DNA from 2 places in the Actinomadura kijaniata genome. Region 2 is predicted to be linked to the other one. Evidence: predicted binding sites of a transcription regulator. Region 2 holds the regulator's gene; the other holds the start of a gene.

Region 1 (9,211 bases), on a different contig from region 2:
TGGACGGGGTTCTCCGGCAAGTACCTGGACGCGCGGGCCGCCGTCGACCGGGGCGTTCCCGGCCGGTACACCGTGGACGCGTGCGACAGGATCCGGTCGTCCCGGTTCTGCTCGGGAACGTTCCGCTCCGACGACGGCCGGGTCACGCGGCGGTACGTGCGTCCCTTCGACGAGCACGACACCGACGGGGTGAACCCCGGCGGCGCCTACCCCGCGCGGCTGCCGGCGTCCGGCGGGCCCGGCGCCGAGGCGGTGCGCGCCGACGCCGGAGCGCTCGACCGGCTCCGGTGGCGCGGCGTCGGCTGGGGCGGGCTCGGCCTGCTCGGGATCGTCGTCGCGGGGTTCGGCGTGCTGGCCGCGGTCCGCCGCCCCGGGGAGAACGCCCGGATGGCGCTCGGTTGCCTGCTGGCCCTGGCCGGCGTGGCGAGCGCGGGGATGTGGGCCGTCGGCCTCAGCCTGGGGTGACCCAGCCCGGGGTGACTCGGTCCGGGGTGGCCTCGGGCCACCGGTGGACCGTGCGCTCCCCCTCGCTGAGCAGCGCCGAACGCAGGATGCCCAGCGAGCGCAGGCGCGCGAACACCTCCCGGTAGCGCCTCTCCAGCGCCTCCCGGGAGGTGAACTCCTCGAACCCCTCGTCGTCCGCCCCGCACGACCACCAGAGGTCGCCGGGCGCCCCGGGCCGCGAGGCGCGCCAGTACCCCCGCAGCTGGCCCTTCCAGCGTTCCCCGTGGACCGAGCCGAGCAGGTCCCGGGGGACGCCGGCCTCCGCCGGGTCGAAGCGGTGCGGCCGGCCGTTCCGGTCGTCGACGTAGAGCCGGCCGCACGCGGCGCACTGCCACAGCGAGCGGCTCCACCTCCAGGCCCGTTCCCGGACCTCGTCGAGCGGGGCGTCGCCCTCGGGATGGAGGACGTCCTCCCAGTCCCGGTCGGCGATGAGCCGCGCCTTGTCCGGGAGGAAGTCGCTCTGGTCGACGATGACCGCCCCGCACACGCACCGGATCTTCATCCGCCCATCATGGCCGGGCGGCGCGGCCCGGTGTCACCCGTCCCAGGGCGGGGTCTCGTCCATCTTCGCGTAGTACCTGGCCAGGTGGGCCTTCACCCTGGAGATCTCGTCCTTCGGCAGGCCCGCGCCACCGCGGGCGCCGTCCAGGACGGCCGCGGCGGCGAAGATCCCGCGCGGGACGGCCTTGAGCCTCCCGCCGACCACGTCCGCGATCGGCAGCTTGTAGCTGGTGAAATTGTCCGGCTTGTCGCCGTCGTACCAGAGGTGCGCGTCGCGGTAGGCGGCGTTCGGCTCGTCCTTGGCGTCGGCCCAGGCGCGGACGCGTTTCTCCGCGGCCGGGCCGTCCCACTCGCGGTCCCGGTCGGCCAGCGGCAGGTCCTGGAACTTCGTGACGGTCATGGCGGTCTCCTTCAGGCTCCGAGCCCGGCCCGGCCGAACAGCGCGGCGTAGCCGGCCGGGAGCCGGCCGGTGAGATGGTCGAGCTCGCCGGGCGGGACGGCGTCGGCCACGGTGCTCAGCACCGCGCCGGCGTCCCGCCCGGCGGCGCGGGAGCCGCCCCCGACGCGTCCGGACACCCGGCGGCAGAACTCCTCGACGCCGAACCGGTCGGCCGACCCGCGCCCGGGGGCCAGCGCCCCCGCCAGCGAGCCGGGAAGTTCCGCGGCCAGGTCCCTGGCCTCCCCCGCCGTGACGCGCTCGGCCAGCACCTGGAGCACCGCGACGGTGACCCGGCGCGCCTCGTCCTGGTCGGCGTACCCGCCCCGCTCGCGGACCCGGGCCAGGAACTCGTGGTCATGCATGAGGTCCCTCCCCCACGACGTGGTCGTCCTCGCTCCCACCCGGCCGCCTAACCACTGTGACGGGAGATAAACACGGCGGGGTCGCCCCTCCGGGGGGAGGGGCGGCCCCGCCGTCCCCGCGGGTCAGACCGCGACGACCTGCCGGGCGGGCTCCAGCGCCAGGTCCAGGACCTCGCGGACGTCGCTGACGGTGTGGACGGTCATGTTCTCCAGCACCTCGGCGGGCACGTCCTCCAGGTCCGGCTCGTTGCGCTTGGGCACGATCGCGGTGGTGATCCCGAGCCGGGAGGCGGCCAGCAGCTTCTGCTTCAGGCCGCCGATCGGCAGGACCCGGCCGGTCAGCGACACCTCACCGGTCATCGCCACGTCCGGCCGGACCGGGCGGCCCGACAGCAGCGAGGCGAGGGCGGTGGTCATCGTGATGCCCGCGCTCGGCCCGTCCTTGGGCACGGCCCCGGCCGGGACGTGGACGTGCACCCCGCGGTCCTTCAGGTCGCCGACCGGCAGCTCCAGCTCGGCCCCGCGCGACCGCAGGTAGCTGAGCGCGATCTGCGCCGACTCCTTCATGACGTCGCCGAGCTGGCCGGTGAGCGTCACGCCCGTCCCGCCGGTCTCCGGGTCGGCCAGCGACGCCTCGATGTAGAGGACGTCGCCGCCCGCGCCGGTCACGGCCAGGCCGGTCGCCACGCCCGGGACGGCCGTGCGCCGCTCGGACCGGCTGAGCTCCGCCTCCGGCGTGAACCGGGGGCGGCCCAGGTACTCCTTCAGGTCCGCCGCGTCCACGGTCAGCGGCAGGGCGGACCGGTCCAGGGCCACGTTCGCCGCGACCTTGCGCAGGACGCGGGCGACGGCGCGGTCCAGGGAGCGCACCCCGGCCTCCCGCGTGTACTCCGACGCCAGCCGGCGCAGCGCCGCCTCGGTGAACGTCACCTCCTCGCCGTCCAGCCCGGCCTTCTCCAGCTCGCGCGGGACCAGGTGGTCGCGGGCGATGGTGACCTTCTCGTGCTCGGTGTAGCCGTCCAGCTCCACCAGCTCCATGCGGTCCAGCAGCGGGCCGGGGATCGCCTCGACCACGTTGGCGGTCGCCACGAACAGCACGTCGCTCAGGTCGAGCTCGACCTCCAGGTAGTGGTCGCGGAAGGTGTGGTTCTGCTCGGGGTCCAGGACCTCCAGCAGCGCGGCGGTCGGGTCGCCCCGGTAGTCGGAGCCGACCTTGTCGATCTCGTCCAGCAGCACGACCGGGTTCATCGACCCCGCCTCGCGGATGGCGCGCACGATCCGGCCGGGCAGCGCGCCGACGTAGGTGCGCCGGTGGCCGCGGATCTCGGCCTCGTCGCGGACGCCGCCGAGCGCCACGCGCACGAACCCGCGTCCCATCGCCCGCGCGATCGACTCGCCCAGGGAGGTCTTGCCGACCCCGGGAGGACCGGTCAGCGCCAGCACCGCGCCGCTGCGCCGCCCGCCGACGACGCCGAGGCCCCGCTCCTCGCGCCGCTTGCGCACGGCCAGGTACTCGATGATGCGCTCCTTGACGTCGTCGAGACCGGTGTGGTCGGCGTCCAGGATCGCCCGCGCGCCCGCGATGTCGTAGGAGTCCTCGCTGCGCTCGTTCCAGGGGATGTCGAGGACGGTGTCCAGCCAGGTGCGGATCCAGCCGCCCTCGGGGGAGGCGTCGGAGGAGCGCTCCAGCTTGTCGACCTCCTTGAGCGCGGCCTCGCGGACCTTCTCGGGCAGGTTCGCGGCCTCGATGCGCTCGCGGTAGTCGTCCTCCTCGTCGGCCGGGTCGCCGTTGAGCTCGGCGAGCTCCTTGCGGACGGCCTCCAGCTGCTGCCGCAGGAGGTACTCGCGCTGGGTCTTCTCCATGCCCTCCTGGACGTCCTTGCGGATCGTCTCGGCGACGTCCAGCTCGGCCAGGTGCTCCCGGGCCCAGCCGATCACCAGGGTGAGCCGCTCGACGACGTCGGGGGTCTCCAGGACCTGGATCTTCTGGTCGTCGGTCAGGTAGGGCGCGTAGCCGGAGTTGTCGGCCAGCGTCGACGGGTCGTCGATCTGCTGCACCACGTCCACGACCTGCCACGCGCCGCGCTTCTGCAGGATGGCGCTGACCAGGCCCTTGTACTCCTTGGCCAGCTCGTTCGCGCGGCCGGTGGCCGGCGGCGTCTCGATCTGGACGCCCTCCACCCACAGCGCCGCGCCGGGTCCGGTGGTGCCCTGCCCGATGCGCACGCGGGACACCCCGCGCACGACGGCCCCCGGCTCGCCGCCGGGCAGCCGCCCCTCCTGCTCGATCACGCCGAGGGTCCCGACCGCCGTGTACTGCCCGTTGCGGCGGGGCACCAGCAGCACGCGCGGCTTGGCGGCCGAGCGGATGCCCGGGCCGGTGGGCCGCGCGACGGCCCGGGCGGCCTCGACGGCGGCGCGGACCTCGCCCTCCGACAGGTCCAGCGGAACGACCATGCCCGGCAGAACGGCCCCGTCGTCCAGAGGCAGCACCGGCAGCGTCAGGGTCTCGCTCATGCTTCAGCTCCAAGTCCGTGTTCGGGCGACTCAGGTTGAGTCATACACACTCAAGAAAACGGAGCACGAAATAATTTCCTCAGCAACGTTCGCTCTGAGCGATCATCCGGGAAGCCGGAAATCCGGTTGACGGGCGGGAGCCCGAAACGGTCGGATCGCGCCGTGAGCACCATGCACGCCGACGAGTTCCCCACCGACGCCCGCCTGGTGGAGCGGCTGATCAGTGCCCAGTTCCCCCGGTGGACGGGGTTGCCGGTCACCCGGGTCGCCTCCGGCGGGACCGTCAACGCCGTCTACCGGCTCGGCGGCGCGCTGTCGGTGCGGCTCCCCCTGACCGCCGGCGGCGTCAGGGACCTGGAGCGCGAGCGGCGCTGGCCGCCGCGGCTGGCGCCGTTCCTGCCGGTCCCGATCCCCTCCGTGGTCGCGCGCGGCCGGCCCGGCGAGGGCTATCCCTGGCCGTGGTCGGTCCACCGGTGGATCGAGGGCGAGAACCCCGTCGAGGGCGATCTCGACGACGCCGAGGGGCTGGCGCGGGACCTGGGCCGGTTCGTCCGGGAGCTGCGCGGGGCCGACGTCGCGGGCGGTCCCCCCGCCTACCGCGGCGGCCCGCTGGCCGGGGTGGACGCCGCCACCCGCCGGGCGATCGCGGACCTGGCCCGCACCGGCGAGCCGTTCGACGCCGCCGCGGCCCTGGCCGCCTGGGAGGAGTCGCTCGCCGCGCCCCCGTGGGACGGGGAGCCGTGCTGGGTCCACTCGGACCTGATGCCGAGCAACCTGCTGGTCGGCCGGGGCCGGCTCACCGCCGTGCTCGACTTCGCGACCGCCGGGGTCGGCGACCCGGCCTGCGACCTGATCCCCGCCTGGAACCTGCTGCCCGCCACGGCCCGCGCCGCGTTCCGCGACTCCGTAGGGGCCGACGAGGCCACCTGGCTGCGCGGACGCGGCTGGGCGCTGTCCATGGCGGTGATCCAGCTCCCCTACTACCGGCGCACCAACCCGGTCATCTCCGCCAACGCCCGGTACGTCATCCGCGCGATCCTCGGCCCCGCCGCGGCGCGCTGAACGCCCGGGGCGCCCTCCGGCGTCAGGGGGCCAGGCGGGCGCAGGTGCGGCAGGCGCGGGCCGACGCGGCGACCCTGGCGTGCGAGACCAGCGTCAGGATCCCGGTGAGGGCGGCCAGCCGCCAGTCCGCCGCCAGCAGGGACGAGACCGTGACGGCCAGCGCCCCGACCCCCAGCGCCGCGCCCGCCGTGGTGCCCGTCCAGGCGACCAGCTCGGGCAGCCGGTCCGGGTCCGGCAGGCGGCGGGCCACCGTGCCGGTCGCGGCCAGCGCGGCGGCGGCGAGCACGGCCGTGACGACCGCGACGCCCCCGGCGTGGACGGCCAGCATCCCGGCGACCAGGGACGCCGTCCCCGGGCCGGGGTCGCCCACCATCGTCCAGCAGGCCACCAGGAACGGGACGACGAGCGCGACCGTCCCGGCGGTGCGGCGCGCCTGGGCGACGGCCAGCTCCCGCTGGAAGTCGGGGACGATCTCCTCGACCGCGCCGAAGTCGCGCACCGCCAGGCGGGCGGCCTCGTCGCCCGGCAGCCCCTCGGCCGCGAGGGCGTCGGCCGCGTCGAGGAGGCCGTCGCGCGCCTCCCGCACCATCCGGTCCCGGACGCGCGCCGGGCCGCGCAGCGCCGACGCCAGCGCCGTGACGTGCTCCTCGATCGCGGGCGCGGTCATGTCGCGGGCCCGGGGTCCAGCACCGCGCCGACGGCGGCGGTGAACGCGCGCCAGGCGCTGCGCTCCTCGGCCAGGGAGCGCCGGCCGGCGTCGGTCAGCTCGTAGCAGCGCCGTTTGCGCTCGCCCATCGCCTGCCATCCGCTGCGCAGCAGGCCGAGCCGTTCCAGCCGGTTCAGCGCCGGGTACACGGTCCCGGTCCGCAGCTCCAGCGCGCCACCGCTGCGCTCCTGCACCGCCGTGATGATCGCGTAACCGTGCAGCGGACCCGACTCCAGCGCGGCCAGCAGCAGGCCGTCCAGATGCCCGCGCACCGCATCACCCTTCATGGGTAGGCAGCCTACACAACCAACATGTAGGCGTGCTATGTATTGGCAGCCAACATATTGGCGACCTACTCAAGGAGCCCGCATGACCAAACTGCTGCTGTCGATCCACGTCCTGGCGGCGATCCTGGCGATCGGGCCGGTCGCGGTGGCCGCCTCGCTGTTCCCCCGGTACGCGCGGGAGTCACCCGGCACGGCCGCGTTCCTGTACCGCGTCTGCCGCGGCTACACCGTGGTGGGCGTCGCCGTGCCGGCGTTCGGCGCGGCCACCGGCGCCCGCATGGGGGTGCTGGGCGACGCCTGGCTGGTGACGTCGATCGCGTTGACCACGGTCGCCGCGATCCTGCTGGTGGGGGCCATCCTGCCCGGCCAGCAGCGCCTGCTGGCCGCGACGGGCACGGGAGCGGACACGGGGATGGACACGGGAGCGAACACGGGCGTGACGCGCGCGACGGCCGCCCGGCTGTCCATGGTGACCGGCGTGTTCAACCTGCTGTGGGCGACCGTCACCGTCCTGATGATCGTCCGCCCCGGCTCCACCACGGGGGCGTGACCGATGCGCGCGCTCCGCGTCGCCGCCGCCGTCGAGGCGCTCTCGCTGGCCCTCCTGCTGGTCAACCTGGCGACCGTCCACACCGAAGTGATCACCTCGCTCGGCGGTCCGGTCCACGGCACCGCCTACCTGGCCACCCTCGCCGCGACCTGGCTGGTCCCGGCCGGCGCCGGGGCCCGGTGGCGCGCCGCCGTGCCCGGCGTCGGCGGCCTGCTGGCCCTGCGCCACCTCAGCCGGACGGGCTGAGCTCCGCGTCCTGGGCGAGCAGCAGTTCGGCGATCGCCCGGGCGCGCAGGGCGGGGCGGGCGGAACGGTCGCGCAGCGCGGTGACGATCGCCCCGTCCAGCAGCAGCACCAGGCGCTGCGCCAGCTCCTCGCGCCCGGCCCCGCCGGCGGGATGGCCGGAGTCCGCCAGCAGCCGCCCGAAGAAGTCGGCGACGGCGCGCTTGTGCTCCTCGGCCAGCGCGTAGACGGGGTGGTCGCGGTCGCCGGTCTCGGCCATGGCGTTGACGAACGAGCAGCCGTGGAAGTCCTCCCGCTCGAACCGCCCGGCCATCACGTCGAACACGGCGAGGGGGTGGCCCCCGCGCGCGGCGACCTCCGCGTCCAGCTCGCGGCGCCACTTCTCGTCGCGCTCCCGCAGGACCGCCGCGACCAGGTCGTCCTTCCCGGCGAAGTGCCGGTAGAACGACGCGCGGCCCACCCCGGACGCCGCCAGCAGGCGTTCCACGCCCACCCCGCGGATCCCCTCGGCGTAGAAGAGCTCCTCGGCGGCGCGGGGCTGTTCGTGCCGGCCGCGTCGGTCACGGCGGCGGCCCTGGTCCCCGCCGAACGCCGGGGCCGGGCGATCGCCACGGTCACCACCGGCTTCGCCGCGGCCACCGCGTTCGGCGCGCCCCTCGGCACCGCGCTCGGCGACGCGCTGGGCTGGCGGGCGACGGTGTGGTTCCTGGTGGCGCTGACGGTCCTCGGCGCGGCCGGGGTGCTGGCGCTGGTGCCGGGCCGGTGGTGGTGGCGCTGCTGCTCCTGCCGCTGGCCCGGGGGTCGTACGGGCTGGCGCTGCCGATGACGGTCGGCTACGCGCTGACCGCCTACGCCGTGACCACCCCGCAGCAGACCCGCCTGATCGCCCTGGACCCGGCGGCGGCCCCGGTCCTGGTGTCGCTGAACGCCGCCGTCCTCTACCTCGCGATCTCGCTGTCGGGGGTGCTGGGGGCCGCCGGGATCGCCTGGACCGGCGCGCACCTGCTCGGCCCGCTCGCGGCCGTGGTCGCCGTGGCCGCCGTCGCGCTGTCGGAGATCGCGCACCGCCTCGCCGCCCGGTCCCCCGAAGGCGCCGAGAGGAGGCCTCCGGCGTCCCGGCCCCTATGATCGGCCCGACCCGAGGAGGACGATCATGCGCGTCGCCGTGTACCTGGCCCATCCCCGGCCGGGCAGCTTCAACCACGCCCTGTCCGACGCCGTCGTCGACGAGCTGCGCGGACGCGGGTGCGAGGTGCTCGCGCACGACCTGTGCGCCGAGGGGTTCGACCCGGTGCTGACGGCCGCCGAGACCGGGACCGTCCAGGACGCGGGCTCCTCCGCCGACGCGCGGGTGGAGGCGCACCGGAGGGAGGTCGCCGCGCTCGACGCCATGGTCTTCGTCCACCCCAACTGGTGGGGCATGCCCCCGGCCGTCCTGACCGGGTGGGTGCAGCGGGTCCTGGTCCCCGGCGTCGCCTACAAGCTCGGCGCCGCCGACGGGGAGCCCGCCGGGCTGCTGAAGGCCGGACGCGCGCTGGTGCTCAACACCTCCGACACCCCCGGGGACCGCGAACGCGAGGAGTTCGGCGACCCGCTCCAGCGGGTCTGGGCCGCGTGCGTGCTGCCCTACGTCGGCGTCACCGACGTGAGGCGCACCGTCTTCCGCACCGTCACCGACTCCACCGGAGCCCAGCGGGGCGAATGGCTCCGCCGAGCCCGCGAACAGGCCGCCGCCCTCCTCGACTAGGGCCTGTTTCGAAGGGGGCCCGGGCCACGCGCGCGAGCGCGTGACCTGACCAGCGGGCCCGACGCCGAAGGCGAGGGCCCGCAGGTCGGATCGCGAAGCGATGCCGCGCTCGCCAAGACCTGGTAGGAAGCGAGCCCCCAGGCGAGCGCCGTGGGCCAGGGCTTTGGAACACGCCCTAGCCGATCAGCCGGGGGACCGTCGGCCTCGCCGCCGTCTCGTCCCCGGCCGCGCGGCGGGACTCGTCGGCCGCCCACGTGTAGACGCCCCGGGCCATCAGCGACGACTCGGCGGCG
Region 2 (9,211 bases):
GGCGACGACCACCAGCAGCGTCGGCACCGCCGTCCACCACACCGCCAGCAGCGCCGCCGCCAGCGCGAACGGCAGCCCGCCCAGCACGGCGACGACCAGCTCGTTCTCGCCGAACGGGAGCTTCAGCGCGGAGTCGGCGTACGCGCCGGACCCCAGCCCGGCCGCGCCGCCGGCGAAGACCAGGACCGCCCAGAGCAGGCGCGTGCCCCGCGCGCGGGTCAGCGGTGAGGCGTCCGCCGTGACCGTGCCCGCGAACACCAGCCCGGCCACCCCGAGCACGGCCACCGCCAGCCCGATCAGCGGGGCGCCGAACAGGGCCATGACGAACGCCATGACCAGCATCCCGGTGAGCACCGAGCCGAACGCCCACACCCCGGCGAGCTGCACCAGAACGAGCTTCCATCGCGCCATGGGCCCACCCTGGCAGAGGCCGTGCCGGGGCGATTCGGGCGAAGTACTCAGTCCAGGCTGAGTACCCCGGTCAGCTTCCGGCCGTGCGGAGCAGCAGCCTGTGCAGCGTCTGCTGCTCGTCGGGGGAGAGCCCGGCGAGCGGGGAGTCCTCCATCAGCATGGTCAGCAGGCGTTCGCGCAGCTCGGTGCCCTTCTCGGTGAGCACGAGCCGCTTGGCGCGCCGGTCGGTGGGGTGCGGCTGCCGCGTGACCAGGCCCTGCTTCTCCAGCTTGTCGGCGACGAAGGTGGCGTTGGAGGGCTCGCAGCTCATCCGTTCGGCCAGCTCCCGCAGGCTCATCGGGCCGGTCAGCTCGCGCAGCGCGGTCGCCTGCGGCGCGGTCAGGCCGAGCGTGGCGGCCCGGACGCGGACATGGCCCTCGATCCGCTGGGAGAGCCCGTTCACCAGGCCGCACAGCTCGCGCTCGGCGACGGCCAGCTCCTCGCGATCAGGCGTCATGCACCAAGAGTACATCAAGCTGAAACAGTTGCAATTAGAATGATTCGAGTTGTAAGTTTCTCGGCCATGACGACGAACCGCCTCATCACCCCGTCCGGCCCGCGCACCCTGACCCTCGGCGACCTGAGGCTCACCTACGTCCCGGACGGCGACGTGCGGCTCAAGCCGCGCGGCTGGTTCCCCGCCAGCACCGACGCCGACTGGGCCGCCCGCCCCGAGTACCTCGCCGACGACGGCAACCTGGTCGCCAGCCTCGGCGGCCTGCTCGTCGAGCACGGCGACCGCGCGCTGCTCATCGACACCGGCTTCGGCCCCGTCACCATCCCCGACGACCCCGCCAACGCGCTGACCGGCGCGGTGCGCAGCGGAGCGCTCCCCGACTCGCTCGCCGCCCTGGGCCGCGCCCCCGCCGACGTCGAGGCCGTCGCGATCACCCACCTGCATCCCGACCACCTCGGCTGGCAGGACCGCTTCGCCACGGTCCTGGTCGCCGCGCCCGAGTGGGCCGACCGCGAGCACGCCATCGAGCACGGCACCCCCGCCGAGACCCTCGACGCCCTCGCCCCCCGCGTGCGCACCTTCACCGACGGCGAGGAGATCTTCCCCGGCGTCCGGACCCGGATCACCGCGGGGCACACCCCCGGGCACACCGTCTACGAGATCACCTCCGGCGGGCGGCGCCTGCTCGCGTTCGGCGACGCCCTGCACTCCCCGGCGCAGGCCACCCGCCCCGACTGGTCCGCCGCCGTCGACCACGACCCGGAGCTGGCCGCCAAGGAACGCGCCCTCCTGGTCGCCGAGCTCTCCGAGCCCGGCACGCTCGGCTTCGGCGTCCACTTCGCGGACGTGCCCTTCGGCCGCGTCCGCGACGGCCACTGGGAGCCGGTGGCGTGACCGCTTCGTCCCGGGCTTCCGTGTCGCGGGCCGCCGGGCCGCGACGCGGGGCCGCCGTTTCCGCCCGTGTCCGTGGCGGGGACCGGGAGAGCGCGGCATGACGGCCTTCGCCCTCCCCGCTCGCGCCGCGGGCCTCTGGCCCGCGGTGACGGCCGCCGCCCTCACCGCGACGGTCACCGTCACGCCCGGTTTCACGGTGGGCGCGTTCACCGCTCCCATCGCCGCCGACCTGCGCGTCTCCCGGCTGACGCTGGGGCTGGCGATGAGCGTCTTCTACGCCGCCACCGCGCTCGGCTCGCCGTTCGCCAAACGGCTGGCGGCCCGCCTCCCGGTGCCCACCGCGCTCACCGTCGCCGCCCTCGCGGCGTCGGCGACCCTGCTGGCCGTCTCCCTGGCGACCCACGCGGCGGTGCTGTTCGCGGCGCTGGCGGCGGGCGGCCTGACCAACGCCCTGGTGCAGCCCGCCGCCGGACGCGTGATCGCCGCCCGCGCCCCCGAGCACCGCCGCTCCCTGGCGTCGGGCCTGGTCGGCGCGGCCCTGGGGGCCGCCACCCTGATCCCCGGGATGCTGGTCGCGTTCGTCCTGCCCGCCCACGGCTGGCGCGCCGCGATGGCGGCCGCCGCCGTGATCGCCCTGCTCCCGGCGGCCCTCGCCCCGCTGACCCGCGTCCCGGCCGCCGCCCCGGCCGCGCCGCGACCGGGCGCCCCGGACCCCGCGAACGCCGGAGCGGGCCGGACGCTGCGGCTCTGGGCGGTCGCGGCGGCGCTGTCGGCGGCCGGGAACAACGCCGTCGCCACCTACTTCGTGACGCTCGCCGGCCACGCCGGGATCGCGGGCGCGGTCGCGGGGAACCTGCTGTCGCTCAGCGCGCTGCTCGCCATCGCCGTGCGGCTCGCCGCGGGCGGGCTCACCGACCGCGCGCCCCGGCACAACCCCGCCGTCATCGCCGCGATGATGGCCGCCGGGGCGGCCGGGCTCGCGCTCGTCGCCCTCGGGCACCCGGCGGCGTTCCTGGTGGGCGCGGTGCTGGCGTTCTCCGCCGGATGGGGGTGGACGGGGCTGCTGCTCGCCACCGTGATCCGGCTGCTGCCCGGCCGGGCCGAGAACGCCGGGCACACCGTCCAGGTCGGCGTGTTCTCCGGCGCGGCCGTCGCGCCGTTCGCGTTCGGCGCGCTGTCGGACGCGTTCGGCGCCGACGGCGCGGCGCTGGCGGCGGCGGGCGCCGGACTGGCCGCCGCCGTCCTCACCGTCCTCGGCGCGCGCACCGGCCGGTGACCGCGGAAGGGCCCCGGACGCGCCGTCCGGGGCCCCTTCCGGTCACTCGGTGAGGGTCACTTGGTGAGGGTCACCGTCCCCGCCGGGCCGACGGTCAGCCGGTCGGCGGCCTCGTCGAGGTCCACCACCACCTCCTCGCCGTCGCGGACCTTGCCCGACAGCAGCTCGCGGGCGAGCTGGTCGCCGATCGCGGTCTGCACCAGGCGGCGCAGCGGACGCGCGCCGTACAGCGGGTCGTAGCCGGTCAGCGCCAGCCACTCGCGCGCCGCCGGGGTGACCGTCAGCGTGAGCTGCCGGTCCGCCAGCCGCGCCGCCAGCCGGTCCACCTGGAGGTCCACGATCCGCGTCAGCTCGTCGGTCGACAGCGCGTCGAACAGGATCACGTCGTCCAGGCGGTTGAGGAACTCCGGCTTGAACGACGCCCGCACCGCGTTCATCACCGCCTCGCGCTTGGTCCCGTTCTCCAGCGTCGGATCGACCAGGAACTGCGACCCGATGTTGGAGGTCAGGATGAGGATCGTGTTGCGGAAGTCGACGGTGCGGCCCTGACCGTCGGTGAGACGGCCGTCGTCGAGCACCTGGAGGAGGATGTCGAAGACCTCCGGGTGGGCCTTCTCCACCTCGTCCAGCAGCACCACCGAGTACGGGCGGCGCCGGACGGACTCGGTGAGCTGGCCGCCCTCCTCGTAGCCGACGTAGCCGGGCGGCGCCCCGACCAGCCGGGCCACCGAGTGCTTCTCGGAGTACTCGCTCATGTCGATGCGGGTGGTGGCCCGCTCGTCGTCGAACAGGAACTCCGCCAGGGCCTTGGCCAGCTCGGTCTTGCCGACGCCGGTCGGGCCGAGGAACAGGAACGAGCCGGTCGGCCGGTCCGGGTCGGAGATCCCGGCGCGGGCGCGGCGCACCGCGTCCGACACCGCCTGCACGGCCGTCCGCTGGCCGATCAGGCGCCTGCCGAGCTCGTCCTCCATCCGCAGCAGCTTGGCGGTCTCGCCCTCCATCAGGCGGCCCGCCGGGATGCCGGTCCAGGACGCCACCACGTCGGCGACGTCGTCGGGGCCGACCTCCTCCTTGACCATCGCGTCGCGGTTCTCGGCCTGCGCCGACGCCTCCTCCAGCTGCTTCTCCAGCGTGGGGATCTCGCCGTAGGTCAGGCGGGCGGAGGTCTCCAGGTCGCCGTCGCGCTGGGCGCGCTCGGCCTCGCCGCGCAGCTGGTCGATGCGCTCCTTGAGCTCACCGACCCGGTTCAGCCCGGCCTTCTCCCGCTCCCAGCGGGCGACCAGCGCGTTCAGCTGCTCCTGCCGGTCGGCCAGGTCGCGGCGGAGCCGTTCCAGCCGCTGCTTGGAGGCCTCGTCGGTCTCCTTGGCGAGCGCCAGCTCCTCCATCTTCAGCCGGTCGACGGCGCGCTGGAGCTCGTCGATCTCGACCGGCCGCGAGTCGATCTCCATGCGGAGCCGGGACGCGGCCTCGTCCACCAGGTCGATCGCCTTGTCCGGCAGGAACCGCGCGGTGATGTACCGGTCCGACAGGGTGGCGGCGGCGACCAGCGCCGAGTCGTTGATCTGCACCTTGTGGTGCGCCTCGTAGCGGCCCTTCAGGCCGCGCAGGATCGCGATGGTGTCCTCGACCGACGGCTCCCCGACGAAGACCTGCTGGAACCGGCGCTCCAGGGCGGGGTCCTTCTCGATCCGCTCCCGGTACTCGTCCAGCGTCGTCGCGCCGATCATGCGCAGCTCGCCGCGCGCCAGCATCGGCTTGAGCATGTTCCCGGCGTCCATCGCGCCCTCGGCGCCACCGGCCCCGACGACGGTGTGCAGCTCGTCGATGAACGTGACGATCTGCCCGTTGCTCTGCTTGATCTCGGTCAGGACGGCCTTCAGCCGCTCCTCGAACTCGCCCCGGTACTTCGCCCCCGCGACCATCGCGCCGAGATCCAGGGAGACCAGCCGCTTGTTGCGCAGCGACTCGGGAACGTCCCCGGCCACGATCCGCTGGGCGAGGCCCTCCACGACGGCGGTCTTGCCGACGCCGGGCTCGCCGATCAGCACCGGGTTGTTCTTGGTGCGCCGCGACAGCACCTGCACCACGCGCCGGATCTCGGTGTCGCGCCCGATGACCGGGTCGAGCTTGCCCTCGCGGGCGGCGGCGGTCAGGTCGACGCCGTACTTCTCCAGCGCCTGGTAGGTCTCCTCGGGGTTCTCGCTGGTGACCTTCTGGTGGCCGCGGACCTTCTCGAACGCGTCCAGCAGCGCCTGCGGCGACGCGCCGTACCGCTTCAGCAGGTCCGCGACCGGACCGCCGTCGGCGGCCAGCCCCACCAGCAGGTGCTCGGTGGAGACGTACTCGTCCTGCAACTCCTCGGCGCGGTGCCCCGCGGTCGCCAGCACCCGGTTGAGCTGCCCGGAGAGCCGGGGCTCGGGAACGGTCGACCCGCTCGCCTTCGGGAACCGCGCGATCTGCTCCTCCACCTCGCGGCGCACCGCGTTCGGGTCCGCGCCGACCGCCTCCAGCAGCGGAACGGTCGTGCCCTCCGGCTGCGCCAGCAGCGCCGCCAGCAGGTGCGCGGGCTCGATCTGCGGATGCCCCTCGGAGGAGGCCCGCCGGATGGCGACGGTCACCGCCTCCCGGCTCTTCAACGTCAGCTTGGTGTCCATGTCCGTCAGCGCTCCCCGTGCGAAAGCCTTCTAGTCCCGGCGGCCGCGTTCGTGCCACACCACGACGCTGGTGCGGCGGATCGGCACCAGGTCGGTGCCCGCGGAGTCGCCGGAGTCCCCCCGCCGCCGCTGCTGCGCCAGCCGCGCCGCGACGGCCCGGGTCGATTCGAGTTCGTTGGCGAGGTCCTCCAGCGCGGCCCGCGTCTTGACCAGTTCCTCGGCGAGGCGGATGTTCTCGCGCTGGAGTTCGAGGATGTGCTTGATGCCCGCCAGGTTGATGCCCTCCTCCTGGGAGAGCCGCTGGATCTCGCGGAGCATCACGATGTCGCGCATGGAGTAGCGGCGCCCCCGCCCGGCGGTGCGGCCGGGCGAGACCAGGCCCATCCGGTCGTAGGTGCGCAGCGTCTGCGGGTGCAGTCCGGAGAGCTGCGCCGCCACCGAGATCACGTAGACGGGAGTGTCGTCGCCGAACGGGTCAGTGTCCATGGCTCGCTCCGCTCGCTGCTCGTCGGCGCCGGTCCGCGCCGTCTTCCCTCGTCGTCCTGGTCACCGCGCGCCCGGCGCCCGCCAGTCCGGACGACATGGCGCCGCCGAGCATCCGACCGCTACTCCTCTCGCGCCTGTTGCAGCAGGTCGGCGCGCAGGTCCGCGCCGTCCTCGGCCTTCCGCAGCGCCTCCAGCGCCTTGCGCGTCGTGTCGTCCAGCTTGCTCGGCACCTGCACGTCCACCGTGACGAGCAGGTCGCCCTTGGTGCCGTCGCGCCGGGTCGCGCCGCGTCCCTTCACCCGGAGGGTGCGGCCGTTCGGGGTCCCCTCCGGAAGCCGCAGCGTCACCGGCTGGCCCTGGAACGTCGGCACCTTCACCTCCGCGCCCAGCGCGGCCTCGGCGAACGTGACCGGCAGGGTCAGCGTCAGGTTGTCGCCGGAGCGGCCGAACACGCGGTGCGGCAGCACCTTGATGTTCACGTACAGGTCGCCCGCCGGGCCGCCGTTCTCGCCCGGCGCGCCCTTGCCCCGCAGGCGGATCTTCTGCCCGTTGGCCACGCCCGCCGGGATGCGGGCCTGGATGGTGCGGGTCCCGGTGGCCCGGCCGCTGCCGTGGCAGGTCGGACACGGGTCGTCGACGACCAGCCCCCGGCCGTGGCAGATGTGGCACGGCTCCTGGAACCCGAAGTTGCCGAGGTTGCGCGTCTCCTGCCCGGTGCCCTCGCAGCCCGGGCACACCCGCGGCACGGTCCCGGCCTTGGCGCCGGTGCCGTGGCAGGTGGGACACCCCGCCTCGCTGGTCAGCTTGATCGGAACGGTGACGCCGCTCAGCGCCCGGCCGAACGACAGCGTCACCTCGGTCTCCACGTCCGAGCCCCGGCGCGGGCGCCGGGTCCCGGTGGTGGTCCTGCCGGCGCGCCCGCCGAACAGCCCGCCGAACAGGTCTCCCAGCCTGTCCCCGGCGCCGCTCGCGGTGCCCCCGGTCTGCCCGAACAGGTCCCCCAGGTCGAAACCGAAGCCGCCGCCCTGGCCGCCGCGGAAACCACCCGGCATCGACCGCACCGCGTCGTACTCCTTGCGGCGCTTCTCGTCGGACAGGACGTCGTACGCCTCGGAGACCTCCTTGAACTTCTCCTCGGCCTCGCGGTCGCCCTTGTTGGCGTCCGGGTGGTACTGGCGCGCCAGCTTGCGGTAGGACTTCTTGATCTCGTCCTGCGAGGCCGTCTTCGAGACACCCAGGACCTTGTAGTAGTCCTTCTCCAGGTAGTCCTTGGTGCTCACTGTGCCCCGCTCTCTGCTGTCTCGGTCAGCGTCATGCCCGTACGTGTCGTACGTGCCCCGGGCGGCCCCCCGCCCACACGGGGAGGGACCGCCCGGGTCCGGATCACTCGCCCGTCGACCCGGTGGAGTCGGCGGACTCGGCGTTCGGGTCCGGCTCGGCGACCGCGACGCGGGCCGGACGCAGGACCCGTTCCCCGATGCGGTAACCGGGCTGCAGCACGGTCGCCACGCACGTCTCGGTCACGTCGGCCGAGTACGAGTGCATCAGCGCCTCGTGCACGGTGGGGTCGAAGGGCTCGCCCTCCGCCCCGAACCTCTCCAGGCCGAGCTTGCCGACCGTGGACTCCAGGGCCTCGCCGATCGACTTGAACCCGCCGACCAGCTCGTTGTGGTCCCGGGCGCGGCCGATGTCGTCGAGGATCGGCAGCAGTTCCTGGAGGACGTTGCCGATCGCCAGCTCCCGGATCGTGCCCTTGTCGCGCTCGACCCGCTTGCGGTAGTTGGAGTACTCCGCCTGGAGCCGCTGGAGGTCGGCGGTGCGCTCGGCCAGCTGTTCCTTGAGCGCGGCGGCCTCGCCGTCCGCGACGGGCCGCTCCCCGCCGGCCGGGGCCGCGGGAGCGGGCGTCTCCGCCTGCTCCCGGACTTGGCCGGTCTCGGGGTCGATGCGTCGCTTGTCGCGGATCACCGGGCCCTCACGCTCCTCGCCCTTTTCAGAGGAAGAGTCAGAGGTCACGACGCCTCCTCGCCTAGCGGCTCGTCACCGCGTGTCCTAAGGTGCTGTGTTCTCTGGTTCGCTTCGCTCACGAGGCACCACCCTTCGGCTTGTCCTCGTCCACGATCTCGGCGTCGACGACCTCGTCGTCCTTGGCGTCCTGCGCGTCGGCGGTCGGACCGCCGTCGGCGCTCGCCCCGGCGGCCTCGCCGCTCTGCTGGGCCTGGGCGTACATCGCCGCGCCCATCTTCTGGCTGACCTGCGCGAGCTTCTCGTTGGCGGTCTTGATCGCCTCGACGTCGGTGCCCTCCAGGGCCTTCTTGACGTCGGCGACCGCGGCCTCCACCTCGGACTTCAGCTCGGCCGGGACCTTGTCCTCGTTCTCCTTGAGGAACTTCTCGGTGCCGTAGGCGGCCGAGTCGGCCTGGTTGCGGACCTCGGCCTCCTCGCGGCGACGGCGGTCCTCCTCCGCGTACTGCTCGGCCTCGCGCATCATCTTCTCGATGTCGTCCTTCGGCAGCGCCGAGCCGCCGGTGATGACCATCGACTGCTCCTTGCCGGTGCCGAGGTCCTTGGCCGACACGTTGACGATGCCGTTGGCGTCGATGTCGAAGGTGACCTCGATCTGCGGGACGCCGCGCGGCGCCGGCGGCAGGCCGGTGAGCTGGAAGGTGCCGAGCTTCTTGTTGTACGCGGCGATCTCGCGCTCGCCCTGGTAGACCTGGATCTCCACGGACGGCTGGTTGTCGTCGGCGGTGGTGAACGTCTCCGACCGCTTGGTCGGGATCGTGGTGTTCCGCTCGATGATCTTGGTGAAGATGCCGCCCTTGGTCTCGATGCCCAGCGACAGCGGGGTCACGTCCAGCAGCAGGACGTCCTTGACCTCGCCCTTCAGGACGCCGGCCTGGAGGGAGGCGCCGATGGCGACGACCTCGTCGGGGTTGACGCCCTTGTTGGGCTCCTTGCCGCCGGTCAGCTCCTTGACCAGCTCGGACACCGCGG

Evidence for each region. The regulator HspR, encoded in region 2, represses chaperone genes until heat shock. The targets are predictions, from matches to a motif close to ANTTGAGTCNNNNNGACTCAANT.
Region 1: lon (endopeptidase La) is a predicted target of HspR. The motif match lies at 4,357-4,379, and genes of this name have one in related genera.

Annotation. Positions count from the first base shown of each region.
Region 1 covers NZ_JACJIA010000004.1:714,006-723,216, reverse strand. Annotated here, with positions in the region: gene HNR61_RS19400 (hypothetical protein) at 1-465, shown strand, start outside; gene HNR61_RS19395 (DUF8617 domain-containing protein) at 452-1,006, opposite strand; gene HNR61_RS19390 (hypothetical protein) at 1,040-1,405, opposite strand; gene HNR61_RS19385 (DUF2267 domain-containing protein) at 1,417-1,806, opposite strand; gene lon (endopeptidase La) at 1,930-4,323, opposite strand; gene HNR61_RS19375 (aminoglycoside phosphotransferase family protein) at 4,495-5,385, shown strand; gene HNR61_RS19370 (permease prefix domain 1-containing protein) at 5,408-6,052, opposite strand; gene HNR61_RS19365 (PadR family transcriptional regulator) at 6,049-6,378, opposite strand; gene HNR61_RS19360 (hypothetical protein) at 6,461-6,928, shown strand; gene HNR61_RS19355 (DUF3817 domain-containing protein) at 6,932-7,174, shown strand; gene HNR61_RS47915 (TetR/AcrR family transcriptional regulator) at 7,158-7,664, opposite strand; gene HNR61_RS47910 (MFS transporter) at 7,716-7,997, shown strand; gene HNR61_RS47905 (MFS transporter) at 7,940-8,299, shown strand; gene HNR61_RS19345 (NAD(P)H-dependent oxidoreductase) at 8,325-8,918, shown strand; gene HNR61_RS19340 (alkyl sulfatase dimerization domain-containing protein) at 9,094-9,211, opposite strand, start outside.
Region 2 covers NZ_JACJIA010000002.1:319,887-329,097, reverse strand. Annotated here, with positions in the region: gene HNR61_RS08700 (hypothetical protein) at 1-411, opposite strand, end outside; gene HNR61_RS08695 (MarR family winged helix-turn-helix transcriptional regulator) at 482-907, opposite strand; gene HNR61_RS08690 (MBL fold metallo-hydrolase) at 974-1,801, shown strand; gene HNR61_RS08685 (MFS transporter) at 1,899-3,077, shown strand; gene clpB (ATP-dependent chaperone ClpB) at 3,134-5,731, opposite strand; gene HNR61_RS08675 (heat shock protein transcriptional repressor HspR) at 5,762-6,217, opposite strand; gene dnaJ (molecular chaperone DnaJ) at 6,337-7,497, opposite strand; gene grpE (nucleotide exchange factor GrpE) at 7,601-8,230, opposite strand; gene dnaK (molecular chaperone DnaK) at 8,298-9,211, opposite strand, start outside.